2 regions of the Paenibacillus sp. FSL H8-0260 genome follow, and region 2 is predicted to be linked to the other one. Evidence: a T-box and tRNA genes for the amino acid it is inferred to sense, from the RefSeq annotation. Region 2 holds a T-box; the other holds one or more tRNA genes.
What was found. The T-box of region 2 lies ahead of MHI51_RS24880 (arginine--tRNA ligase). A T-box ahead of a tRNA ligase gene usually reads a tRNA of that ligase, here a tRNA-Arg.
Positions count from the first base shown of each region.

Region 1 (6,989 bases), 110 kb from region 2:
TTAAGTGGGAAAGGATGTGGAGTTGCACAGACAACCAGGATGTTGGCTTAGAAGCAGCCACCATTGAAAGAGTGCGTAATAGCTCACTGGTCGAGTGACTCTGCGCCGAAAATGTAACGGGGCTAAACACACCACCGAAGCTATGGCTAGATACGTATGTATCTGGGGTAGGGGAGCGTTGTGTAGGGGTTGAAGGTGTACTGAAAAGAGCGCTGGACACTACACAAGTGAGAATGCCGGTATGAGTAACGAAAAGATCAGTGAGAATCTGATCCGCCGAAAGCCCAAGGTTTCCTGAGGAAGGCTCGTCCGCTCAGGGTAAGTCGGGACCTAAGGCGAGGCCGAAAGGCGTAGTCGAAGGACAACAGTTTGAAATTACTGTACCACCGTAATCCGCTATGAGCGATGGGGTGACGCAGGAGGGTAGTGACGCGGACTGATGGATGTCCGTCTAAGCAGTGAGGCTGATGTGTAGGCAAATCCGCACATCATTAAGGCTGGGCTGTGATGGGGAGCGAAAATTATAGTAGCGAAGGTCATGATCTCACACTGCCAAGAAAAGCCTCTAGCCAGGAGAAGGTGCCCGTACCGCAAACCGACACAGGTAGGCGAGAAGAGAATTCTAAGGCGCGCGGAAGAACTCTCGTTAAGGAACTCGGCAAAATGACCCCGTAACTTCGGGAGAAGGGGTGCCCCGGTAGTGTGAATAGCACGAGGGGGCCGCAGTGAAAAGGCCCAAGCGACTGTTTAGCAAAAACACAGGTCTGTGCGAAGCCGCAAGGCGAAGTATACGGGCTGACGCCTGCCCGGTGCTGGAAGGTTAAGGGGAGTGGTTAGGGGTAACCCGAAGCTATGAACCGAAGCCCCAGTAAACGGCGGCCGTAACTATAACGGTCCTAAGGTAGCGAAATTCCTTGTCAGGTAAATTCTGACCCGCACGAATGGCGTAACGACTTGGGCGCTGTCTCAACGAGAGATCCGGTGAAATTTTAATACCTGTGAAGATGCAGGTTACCCGCGACAAGACGGAAAGACCCCATGGAGCTTTACTGCAGCTTGATATTGAATTTGGGTACGATCTGTACAGGATAGGTGGGAGCCGTAGAAATCGGAGCGCAAGCTTCGGTGGAGGCGCCGTTGGGATACCACCCTGATCGTATCTAGGTTCTAACCTAGTGCCCTTATCGGGTACGGGGACCGTGTCAGGCGGGCAGTTTGACTGGGGCGGTCGCCTCCTAAAGAGTAACGGAGGCGTTCCAAGGTTCCCTCAGAATGGTTGGAAATCATTCGCAGAGTGCAAAGGCATAAGGGAGCTTGACTGCGAGACCTACAAGTCGAGCAGGGACGAAAGTCGGACTTAGTGATCCGGTGGTACCGCATGGAAGGGCCATCGCTCAACGGATAAAAGCTACCCTGGGGATAACAGGCTTATCTCCCCCAAGAGTCCACATCGACGGGGAGGTTTGGCACCTCGATGTCGGCTCATCGCATCCTGGGGCTGAAGTAGGTCCCAAGGGTTGGGCTGTTCGCCCATTAAAGCGGTACGCGAGCTGGGTTCAGAACGTCGTGAGACAGTTCGGTCCCTATCTGTCGTGGGCGCAGGAAATTTGAGAGGAGCTGTCCTTAGTACGAGAGGACCGGGATGGACGTACCGCTGGTGCACCAGTTGTTCCGCCAGGAGCATGGCTGGGTAGCTACGTACGGACGGGATAAGCGCTGAAAGCATCTAAGCGTGAAGCCCCCCTCAAGATGAGATTTCCCAATTAGTAAGACCCCTTGAAGACGACGAGGTAGATAGGTTGGAGGTGGAAGTGCAGCAATGCATGGAGCTGACCAATACTAATCGGTCGAGGGCTTATCCTATATGTAAAATGCAGATTTGTTTCGGATTCAGTTTTCAGGCATCAATCTCAGATTTATATAGTCCAAGTGACTGTATGATGATGAATTTGTTTTCAGCATTTGGCGATGCTGAGACCTGAATAATGCATTTGTACCGCAAATGCCCGTTTGGTGGCGATAGCGGAGGGGTTCCACGCGTACCCATCCCGAACACGACCGTTAAGCCCTCCAGCGCCGATGGTACTTGGACCGAAGGGTCCTGGGAGAGTAGGACGTTGCCAAGCACGCAAGACCACTGTTGAGTAATCGACAGTGGTCTTTTTGTTGTACGATGTTTAGCAGTTTATTATAAGGATAGGCAATCACTGTGAAGTGGTTTTTGAATGAAAATTAGTTCATGGAGGCAAATGATCATGATTATATGGATCAATGGTGCTTTTGGTTCAGGGAAGACACAAACCGCATATGAAATGTATAGAAGAAAAACATAGCTAGCGAGTATGATGGAATAATTATCGTGCCTATGACCATAATGAATCTAGATAGTGAAATCATCGGCAAGTTCATTGATGGAGGTATAGAGCTTTATCATTTAAGTTTGCGTGGCTCCCGAGAGACCTTGCTTAAGAGATTAAGCGTTAGAGGTGAAGGAAAAGACCCTTGGGCTGCTCAGCAGATCGACAGGTGGATCAGAGGGCTTGATCACGAGGTATTTAAGCAGCATCTAGACACGAATGATAGAACTATAGGTCAAATCGTTGAGATAATATCTCAAAAGCTTCATATCAATCTATTACCTAGGGAAGAGTAAAAAGAAAAATAATTAGTTTAGGTATTGCTATACTTAATAATACATGATATAATCTTTTTTGTTGTCAAAACAATTTGTTTTTAAAACGGCCCGTTGGTCAAGGGGTTAAGACACCTCCCTTTCACGGAGGTAACATGGGTTCGAATCCCATACGGGTCACCATTTCTTCTTGAAACAGCATTAGACTTCTAGAAAAAATGGTTGCATTACAGGTTTGATTGTGGTATGATAATTAAGTTGCTTCTTTACATGGAGGCTTAGCTCAGCTGGGAGAGCATCTGCCTTACAAGCAGAGGGTCGGGGGTTCGATCCCCTCAGCCTCCACCATAACACATCCCCAAAAGTGAAGTTAATGCTTCACTAAGGATTCCGGATACTTTCCGGGGGATCCAAGGGAATTAATACTTTTTTACTGACGCGGGGTGGAGCAGCCCGGTAGCTCGTCGGGCTCATAACCCGAAGGTCGCAGGTTCAAATCCTGCCCCCGCAACCAATTTTCATTAAGCAATTATTCTTCTGGAACCGTGGTGTAGTTGGCCTAACATGCCTGCCTGTCACGCAGGAGACCGCGGGTTCGAATCCCGTCGGTTCCGCCATTTTCTTGCTTTATGAGCCATTAGCTCAGTTGGTAGAGCACCTGACTTTTAATCAGGGTGTCGAAGGTTCGAGTCCTTCATGGCTCACTTCTTTAGTGAGTCGGACATCAATACATACCGTGTGCGGACGTGGCTCAGCGGTAGAGCATCGCCTTGCCAAGGCGAGGGTCGCGGGTTCGATTCCCGTCGTCCGCTCCATATAAATTTTGCGCCCTTAGCTCAGCTGGATAGAGCGTTTGACTACGAATCAAAAGGCCGGGAGTTCGAATCTCTCAGGGCGCGCCATATTTTAACTTAATACTTTGCCGGTGTGGCGGAATGGCAGACGCGCTCGACTCAAAATCGAGAGGGAAACCGTGGAGGTTCGAGTCCTCTCACCGGTATATCGAAAAAAAACTTGTAAGATTGCTTCCAGCAATTTTACAAGTTTTTTTTATTTTCTAAATATAGCTATTTATAGTGGTCTTTTTGTTTCGCTGAATGCTTCTAGTAGCATATATTGTGAATCATACATCACTTCCATAATAAGGTGGATCAACTATTATTATGTATTATAATGTAAATTAAAGGGAGTGAGAATATTCATGTTCTTCACCATCCTATCTACTGTAGAAGTTAACGAGGATGTTGTATTTCTAACAGAGCTATACGATAGGTATTATCCTATTATGAAAAAGAAGGCTTATGAGATCTTGCAGGACTATGATGTTGTTGATGATATGATACAGGAGTCCTTCGTCAGACTAATCAGTAAAGCCGCATTATTGCGTTCCCTAGACCTGCATAAACAAGTATCCTATCTGGTCCATACCGTACATAATACTAGTATTAATCATGCGAAGCAGCGCAAAAGACATCTGAATCATACCTCTTCAGGGATAACCGCTGACAGTATAGAGCAAATAGCCGACAAGCAGCCTAGCATCGAGGAGATGTATAGCCTCAAGGAGGATTACACAGAGATTGCCAAGATACTCAGTGAGTTATCAGAACGGGATCAGACTTTATTGTATAACAAGTACATTCTTGAATGGAGTGATCACAAGCTTGCTGCTTCTATGGATGTCCAAGCGGTGAATATTAGATCTTATTTGACCAGAGCCAGGCGCAGAGCAATGAAGTTGCTTCTTAAGAATGGCGGAAGTGGAGTATGAAGAAACATCTGAATAAGAAAAAAATAGAGGGAAATTACGAAGAGATCTTTATTTGCATGACCTTAGAGAGTAGAATATGCTGAACCTGCTGTACAGGAGAAGATAATAATACCCTTTATAGTATATCTCGGTGACATCTGTTTCGCTGACTATCGAGAGTGGGAGAACAATAAAGATTTATACGGATTATGATACTTCTATTACTCTCACCCTACAAAAGAGGTAAAACAGCAGCAATCAATGGTCTGATGTGAAGACTTGGACCTAGTCTTTCTCGAGCATGGGCTCACATGCTTCGAACGGGTTTAACTATGTCAATTCCGGGAATACCTACCGGGTGGTACATATAACAAAATTTGTGGAAAATAGTACGGTTCTGGAGACAATAAACTCCTATTCGTATGAATTCAAGTATTAAGACTCCGATTCTAGCCTAGCAAAAAAGAGCAGCGCTTATGCTGCTCTTTTTTGATTTAGAGTGTTGCAGGTTTCTATGCGAAGTTGTCTATTAAAATATGGGGCTCGGTTTAGTCTTATCAAGTAGAGTTTTCGCCTACTAAACTTCATAACCTAGATGTGGTAAGACCGAAAGTAACATATTAAAAAAATAATGTGTTGATATTTTTTTAATATGTTACTATAATAATATTCAAGAATTGTATTTTAATGGCAGGAGGTAATGAAATGGATTTATATAAAGATAACTTCGAAAACTTTTCAGAACTCTTTAATTACATCCAAGAATACAAAAAAGAAAAACCAGCACAAACAGCACTTTCCATAGGGAAGATATTCTCTGAACATAACTTTTACTACTTCTACGATAGTGGTACAAGTAAGGTTGTGATGCTTGACAATGATATAGCTCAGTTATTTGAATTGTTAATTTCCTCTAATAAAAGCTTAGATGAATTAAATCAATATATTTATGCTCACAACGTTAATGTAGATGAATTAATGACTTCAATTAATGAGGAGGATTTATTCAAAGGATTCAAAATTAAGCACTTATATAATGATATATCCCTAGAGTATATAAAAAATGAAATGAATACAGGGACAACGCAACTCATTTTAGAATTAACTGGAAAATGCAACATGCGTTGTCGCTATTGTATATACCATGATGGGTATCCTCACAATCGGGCGTTTACTTCAAAAAGAATGTCATCTGATACGGCGCTTAAATCTATTGATTACATGAAACTTTATGGGGATCAGCAGGAAGTTTCTATTACTTTTTACGGTGGAGAGCCTTTACTTGAATTCGAGCTATTAAAAGAAGTTATTGAATACTCGAAGGTTGCTTTAGCAGGAAGGACTATACAATTTTCTTTTACTACTAACTTGTCTGTATTAACCCCCAAAATGGCTGAATATTTTTCTACCGTTGACAATTTATCTATTCTTTGTAGCATTGATGGTCCCAAAGAAATACATGATATGTATCGAGTTTATAAGAATGGCTCAGGCTCATTTGATGACGTTTTCAAGAAATTCAAATTATTAAATAGTGTAGCTAGAAAAAATGGTAAGGAAATGCACATAAGTGCAAATGCGGTGTACATGCCTCCGTTTAGCGAAGAAAAGGTTTCTCAAATAGATGACTTTTTTACAAATTTAGATTTTACTCATGAAGATTTCCGATATCAATTAGGTTATGCCGGACCTGGTACTGTGCCTGAAGAATTGCTTAAAAGCTCCGATTATAATGACCAATCGCTACGACAATGGCAGGATAAGCAAATTAGTATTACTAGCAATTTGGAAGAAATCAAAGAACAAACTATCTTTAATTCACTTGATAGAATTCATAAAAGAAGCGTAACAAAAAGAGCTACTAATTTTGTGCCAATGAACGGTTGTTGTGTTGTTGGATCCCGACGATTATTTGTTTCCGCAGATGGCGATTTTCTCGCATGTGAAAGGATAGGAAACAGTCCTTCAATAGGAAATATAAATCAAGGGATTATTGAGGAAAAGATTTATAAAAAATATGTTTATGAATTTTCCGAAGTTTGGGAAAATATTTGCTCTGATTGTTGGGCTGCTAAACTTTGTAGTAGTTGTTATGTAGACAGAATGGATTCTTCGGGAGTCAGGGAACCTGATCTTGCAGAGTGTGAATATTATAGAAGTACAACAGAACGTAGTTTAAGGAATTATCACAACTTACTTAGGACATCACCGGAACAATTAGCAATCTTTAACGAAGATGTTCTTTTATAACAATTAATTTCTCGGTTTAATTGTTCTCATTTAAACCTGGATAAATACATAATGAAAGGAGGTGAGAATATGCTGAAAATTATGAATCCATATCAACAGCAAGCTATTGACAATGAGAGCATAGCTTTTCGTGCGCCATGTGTGTGTAACTCTAAATTAGCGAACCAAGCAGCTACTAAGGTTTCAGGAACTGGTTGTCAATGCTCTTGCATCGGTTCTGTAAATGAAGCGGCTAACCAAGACGCAGCAAGAAACTAGTTTTACAAACCAGCAGTATGTGTAATTCTCAATTAACGAACTATTCAGTTAAATAAAATTTCAGAACCTGATTGTAATTGCTCTTGCGTCGGTTCTGTA
Region 1 covers NZ_CP150298.1:5,473,688-5,480,676, reverse strand. The annotation lists rRNA gene MHI51_RS24415 (23S ribosomal RNA) at 1-1,863, shown strand, start outside; rRNA gene rrf (5S ribosomal RNA) at 2,010-2,126, shown strand; gene MHI51_RS24405 (hypothetical protein) at 2,360-2,653, shown strand; tRNA gene MHI51_RS24400 (tRNA-Glu) at 2,741-2,815, shown strand; tRNA gene MHI51_RS24395 (tRNA-Val) at 2,905-2,980, shown strand; tRNA gene MHI51_RS24390 (tRNA-Met) at 3,070-3,146, shown strand; tRNA gene MHI51_RS24385 (tRNA-Asp) at 3,172-3,249, shown strand; tRNA gene MHI51_RS24380 (tRNA-Lys) at 3,264-3,336, shown strand; tRNA gene MHI51_RS24375 (tRNA-Gly) at 3,373-3,447, shown strand; tRNA gene MHI51_RS24370 (tRNA-Arg) at 3,458-3,534, shown strand; tRNA gene MHI51_RS24365 (tRNA-Leu) at 3,554-3,632, shown strand; gene MHI51_RS24360 (RNA polymerase sigma factor) at 3,834-4,403, shown strand; gene MHI51_RS24355 (radical SAM/SPASM domain-containing protein) at 5,088-6,632, shown strand; gene MHI51_RS24350 (hypothetical protein) at 6,702-6,890, shown strand.
Region 1: it encodes a tRNA-Arg, which carries the amino acid that the T-box ahead of MHI51_RS24880 (arginine--tRNA ligase) is inferred to sense. The anticodon was not compared.

Region 2 (6,989 bases):
ACACCGCCTACCAGATTATTTTCTATGGGACCAGTAGATAGTTGACTCAATTTTCAACACCTCATTTTTTATGAAATTATAATACTCGTATTATTTGAATTTCGAAAATCAACTCACCTGAACAAAACTATCCTCAAGAGTTACGTATAAACTAGGGTTTTATCTATAATCATTCCTCCCCCTGCTCTAAGTTGATAATCTATGAGCCTACAAATCAGTTCATATTTTTTGGCTCTTTATAGTATTATTCTTATTTTGAATTAAGGTGTGGACATCCATTTAAAAACTACTATTACACATATTTGATTTATTAAAATAAGCTAAAAATCTGTAATGGTTTAATAGAATAAGAATCTAATAAGCAACGTTCCAGTCGACTTATAACATATGCCAACAAAACAGAGGGTAACCCGAGAGCCACACTAACGGCTACCGAATTACCCCTGTTATAAACACTGAACTTGAAGATAAATAAGCTTAAGTTAATTCATGAACAGACCAGACGATACCTGCTGAGTTCGCTCCACCCAAATTCAAAGGAACCGTCAAACCATTTGCCACATAGAACAAGCCAATCACATCACCTGCGGTTAATGCAAATTCTCCAGCTAGCGTCACAGTACCACTTCCCAAAATTGCTCTCAAATCTAATATAAGCGCTACATTCACATCAAGTACTGGGAACAACCCACTTACCAGATTTGTTGCAGTAGGAGAAGTTCTCTGAACTACGAAAGCCGGATTAACTCCAGCACCAAGACTGATAGAAAGTGAGGCAGTTGTGGAATAATTGATAGTCGCTTCAATCGAATATCTACCAGTTGTCGGAATGGTATAATTTCCCCCAACTTCGTCGAAAGACGGGCTATCATAAAAAGGTGTTGTCACAGTCCAGCCAGTTAATTGTGTAGATGTGGAAATTGCCAATGAGGGTTTGAAAGCAGAAAACCCTTCTTGTTGAATGTTCGGACCTGTAGCTCCAGTTACTCCAGTTACTCCAGTTACTCCGGTAGCTCCGGTTACACCAGCTACTCCTGTTGCTCCTGTTGCTCCTGCTACTCCAGTCGCTCCGGTTACTCCTGTTTCACCCGTTGCTCCGGTTACACCAGCTACTCCTGTTGCTCCTGTTGCTCCTGTTGCTCCAGTTGCTCCTGTTGCTCCCGTTGCTCCAGCTACTCCTGTTGCTCCCGTTACACCAGCTTCACCCGTTGCTCCGGTTACACCAGCTACTCCTGTTGCTCCCGTTACACCAGCTTCACCCGTTGCTCCGGTTACACCAGCTACTCCTGTTGCTCCCGTTGCTCCTGCTACGCCAGTCGCTCCGGTTACTCCTGTTTCACCCGTTGCTCCGGTCGCTCCAGTTGCACCAGTCTCTCCTGCTCCGGTCGCTCCGGTAGCACCCGTTGCTCCATCCGCTCCAGTTGCTCCCGTTGCACCTGTCTCTCCTACTCCAGTCGCACCAGTCACTCCATCTGCTCCCGTTGCTCCTGTTGCACCTGTAGCTCCATCTGCTCCTGTTGCCCCTGTCTCTCCTGCTCCGGTCGCTCCTGTGGCACCCGTTGCTCCATCGGCTCCCGTTGCTCCTGTTGCACCTGTAGCTCCATCTGCACCTGTTGCCCCGGTCGCTCCTGTAGCACCTGTTGCTCCGTCAGCTCCCGTTGCACCAGTCGCCCCAGTTACTCCGTCTGCTCCTGTAGCTCCAGTCTCTCCTGCTCCGGTCGCTCCTGTTGCACCCGTTGCTCCGTCTGCTCCCGTTGCACCCGTTGCACCTGTAGCTCCATCGGCACCTGTTGCCCCAGTCTCTCCTGCTCCGGTCGCCCCGGTTGCTCCCTCTGCTCCCGTTGCACCCGTTGCACCTGTAGCTCCATCGGCACCTGTTGCCCCAGTCTCTCCTGCTCCGGTCGCTCCAGTGGCTCCATCCGCTCCAGTCACCCCGGTTGCACCAGTCACTCCATCTGCCCCTGTTACACCTGTCGCCCCAGTCTCTCCTGCTCCGGTAGCACCCGTTGCTCCATCGGCTCCGGTCGCTCCTGTTGCACCAGTCGCACCGGTCGCGCCAGTTATCCCTTGCGTTACACCAAGCAATTCTGCATGTACAAGTCGATGGGCAGTCACAATCTGGCCAACGCTATTTTTTCCCCATACTGAGATTTGAATCGGATCATCTACCAGACTTGTAGTTGTAAAAATAAATTCAAACGCATCAAAATCGGCATAATAATCACGTGTTATAACTTCATTAGGTGCTACATTTATCAGCTCGCTGACATATAAAGTTCTTGTCCCATCCATATAGTATCCTTGAACAAGAGCCATTGATGAATCAATGTCACTTCGGTTATCAATTTTGACAGTAACATGCTGAGTAGGTCTTACACCCCCTACCATACTATTGTCTATCGGTCCGGTAGATAAATAACTCAATTTCTCATCACTCCTTTAACGTTAACTGTGTCACAAAAATAATTATTAAATTAATACTGCCTGCTTCTCCCACGCAACTATGCGATGAGGATCTACCAATGCCCCTGAGTTCTGTTTTCCCCAGACTGAAATCCCAACCTCTGCTTCAACTGCTTCTACTGTTGTAAACACAAATTCAAATGCGTCCAAGTCGGCAAAATAGTTCTTAGTTAAAACTTGATTAGGTGCTAGATTTACTGTTTCATTCACATACATCGTTCTTGATCCGTTAAGAAGGAAACCTTGAATAACTAGATTATAAGGATTAAGAGAATCCCGATTAACTACTTTTACGGTTACCAGTTGCGACGGTCTGACCCCTAGGATTGGGCTGTTATCTATAGGTCCAGTAGAAAAGATAGCCATGTTTTATTCACTCCTCCCTTCCACTACAAATTGAAAGATTAGTGGCTCCGTATAGTAATATTCCTTGGCTTGAGTTAGCGTGTGGACTGTTGTGCAAAGGAACAGCTAGTCCTATAACAAGACAGCCTTCTTTTTCCAGATTTATAATCTACTAATCTGATAATCTAACAACAAAGAGCAACCAAGATTGTTAAGAAGCTAACCACTATTGCTTTTTATGAAATATTAGGTATACTGGTAAAAATTAATTAAGCATCGATGAGCGGGAGAGTAATTAACGAGATCTAGTCCTCAGCGAGCCGGGAGAGTGTAAGCCGGTACAGATCCCTTTAATGAAGCGCACCCGTGAGATGGACTTCTGAACCTTAGTAGGAAGTCCCGGCTGAAGGCCGTTATCCCGTAAGGTGGCTGAACAACTTGTTCAGCAACGAGAGTGGTACCGCGAGCGCTAAAGCCCTCGTCTCTTTTGAGACGAGGGCTTTTTTGTATTTTCAAAGGAGGGTATACCATGTTAAATCAAATCATCAAAGACGGAATCGAGCACAGTGTACAACGTGTATTCAATACCTTAGGAGCTGACTATCCAGAGGACATTGCCATTCTGATCGAACAGCCAGCTAATCTAGAGCATGGTGATTATTCATGCAATATCGCTATGCAGCTAGCCAAAACTCTACGTAAATCCCCAATGGTCATAGCAGAATTAGTGAAAGCAGAGCTTCAATTCCAAGGGCGCCTCGCCGGTCTTTTACAAAAAGTTGAAGTCGCTGCTCCCGGATTTATCAATTTGTATATGAATTGGCAAAGCTGGGCTGAACATTCCTTTGAACTGCCTGCCAGCACTGGGGAAAAAGTCATCATCGAGCACACTTCTATCAACCCCAACAAAGCCGCCCACGTAGGTCATCTAAGAAACGCCTGTATCGGCGATACTCTAGTCAGAATTATGAAAAGAACTGGGTATAACGTAGAGGTCCATAACTACATTGATGATCTCGGCAATCAGCTGGCGGATACAGTTGTTGGATTATTAAATATATCTTTAGAAGGGGAACACCAACGTTTCGGTGATTTTTGCTGGGATCTTTATGCCAAAGTGAACAAAGAATATGCGCTGAACTCTGAGATGACACATAAGCGCACAGATATACTGCACTCCCTTGAACAAGGGGGCGGTAACGAAGCCTGGCTGGGCAACCTTGTAGCTGAACGCATCGTTAGAGAGCATGTAGAGGAAATGAAACATTTTGGAATTTATTATGATTTGCTGGTATGGGAGAGCAGTATTTTAAAAGAGGGATTTTGGGCAGCCGCAGCTGAGCTACTGAAGCAGACAGCCGTTTTTGTACAAGAGACTGAAGGTAAACTCGCAGGCTGCTGGGTGCTGAAGCAAGGAACAGAGGCTAACATTGGAGCGGATTCAGAGGAGCATCAGCTCGATAAGGTGCTGGTGCGTTCGAATGGGATTTTAACGTATACAGCCAAAGATATTGCCTATCATCTCTGGAAATTTGGTCTTTTGACCAAAGATTTCTCCTATAGCGAATTCTCGTCCGGTTTATGGACAACTGGATTAACTGGAACCCAAGAATCTTATGGGCAGGCGGACAGAGTCATCAATGTGATCGATTACAGACAGGAATATCCACAACAGATGGTTAAGCAAGCCTTAGGGGCACTAGGTTATAACGAGCAAGCAGACAAACTCCATCATGTGAGCTATGGTGTTGTATCTCTTAGTCCCGCTTCGGCGGCCGAGCTGGGTATAGATATTTCAGAAGGCAAATCTTCTTATGCTATGTCCGGACGTCAGGGAATCGGGATTAAGGTAAGCGATCTGGTGGAGCTTATGGAACAGAACATTGAGCACACACGTTCCGATAAAGACGGCCTCTCCAGCCGATTGATTGCCACTGCTGCGATTCGCTACTATCTGCTACGGTTTAATTTAGGAACGGAAATCGTGTTTGATTTCAAACAGGCTACCGAAATATCCGGCAATACCGGAGTTTATCTGATGTATACTTTTGCGCGTGCGACAAGCGTTTTGAGTAAAGCTACGATCCCAATCCTTACAGCTGCCGCACAGCTTCAGTTCCCTTCCGAATTGGAAAAAGCAGAGCTTGCCCTGCTAAGACAGCTAAGTCTCTGGCCGGAGATATTACATTCAGCAAGTATAGAGTTAACGCCAAATACGCTCTGCACTTACGCACATACCTTAGCTACACTGTTCAACAACTTCTATTCTGCATGTCCGATTCTAAAAGGAGATCCAGCTACGATCGAATTCCGCCTCTGGCTCACTTCAAGATTCAAGGACATCTTGGGAGATGTGCTCGAAGTGCTTGGGTTACCGACACCGAGCCGAATGTAAAAAACACAAAAAAGGCAATTTCCGCGCTTAACGCGGAGATTGCCCTTCTATATATAATGTTACTTATAAATCTCTATCACATTTCCAACTTCCGTGCTGAGACGATCAAAGTCCGCACGTTTGATGCGAACACCACCACTACGATAGCGGTTAGGTGTACCTTCTGTTTGCACTTCCGTACCGTTGATAGTAATTTGACTAATCTCACGACCTGTAAGGTGATAGATAAAGTCTACCTTAGTGCCTGCATATTCAAAGCTGAAGTGCATTCCATCCAGCGATTCCGGCAGAATCGGGTCAACAATTAAGTCTCCACCTTCCGTACGGATCCCCAGTGCATTCGAGATTAACTGGTTCATATAGATCCCAGGACCGCTGGAATAGATTCTCCAGCCACCTTTAACAGCTACGTCACCATTGCGCAGTTTATCGAAATTCTCCTGTGCCTCATAACGGGTGTTAAATTTACCATCCGAGCTACTGAAATAGGAGTTAGCTTGACGTAGTTCAGCGTTTGGCACCACATCGCGGATTCCGATCGGATTAATCGCTGCCAGACCCTTCCAGACCTGATCGGTTTTACCGAGCTTAGCCATAGCCTCTACATAACGGATATGTGCATGCACATATTGTAGTCCAATTTCCCGGCCAAAGTTAGCCGCTTGCTCCGCACGTTTGAAATGGGTGCTGACCCCGCCAACATATTGAGCTGGACGATTCATCAGACGTACACCGTCAGGACAGAATAGTTTATCCTGAATGACATCATAGTGTGCTTCGGCCTGTTCCGGAGTAAGCAGCTCACTGATCATACTGCGCGTCATTGGCAGCAGACGGTACTGAATACCTGTTTCTGTGTCACTTGGGTGCACCATAAGCTTAATCTGCTCAGGGTCCTCCATATACAGGAAGCCAGGAATCACTTCGGATTGAAGCATATGAGTATGGAAATCCTTACGGATTCCTTCCACCATCGTCTTCAGTTCCTCTGCCTCAGCTTGATCAACTGAACGAAGCACCTCTGAGAACTGATTAAGTGTCTGATAGGTAAGTGCCACTGTCCAGCTGCTGACCATATACTGCTTCAGCTGTGGATTTGCAGGCTGGAGCGTATCATCCCAGTCTCCATCACCGTAAGAAGACAGATGTGTGTCATGCAGGAAATGATCCTTAATATAAGCAATTTCCTTCCGTGCGTGATCCAGCAACGTCGCCTTTTCTTCTGTAAAGTCAAAGCTGTGCTTACGGGTATACGGTACTGTTGCTCCCAAGATGCTGTAATCCTGAGTTACTGCCAAGTAGTCTCCAAGCACCTTAAGCGGCCATACAATAATATCTCCATGACTTTCTTCCTGTTGTATCTTCGTATATTTATCAAACATGAACCACTGTGGCCAGTTGCCATCATCTTCATATTGATGACTGTACAGCGTCAGCAAAATTTCACGAACCTGTTCGTATTTTTGCGTAGCCATGAAATATTCCACAGGTCCCTGACATACATCCCGGGTTCCCCAAGCAGCGCCACCATATTGCTCTAAACCATGTGGAACCGAATAGTGAACCAGCATGTTATGTGTGTACCACCAAGTCAGAGCGTTAACCTTAAACAGTTCACCTTCTGTTCCGTCCCCAAGCGTCAGGCGGAAGCCATTCATCACACCAGCATAAAACGCGCGATAAGCAGAAATTTCTTCCTCAGCTGAACGATTTCTTGGAGCAAGTGACTTACCATCCAGAAGCCCTTGAATATTCAAGGTCCATTCACTGCTGGCAGACAGCTCCA
Region 2 covers NZ_CP150298.1:5,584,830-5,591,818, forward strand. The annotation lists gene MHI51_RS24865 (exosporium glycoprotein BclB-related protein) at 1-50, opposite strand, end outside; gene MHI51_RS24870 (collagen-like protein) at 478-2,424, opposite strand; gene MHI51_RS24875 (hypothetical protein) at 2,470-2,829, opposite strand; T-box leader at 3,079-3,297, shown strand; gene MHI51_RS24880 (arginine--tRNA ligase) at 3,338-5,203, shown strand; gene MHI51_RS24885 (GH36-type glycosyl hydrolase domain-containing protein) at 5,263-6,989, opposite strand, start outside.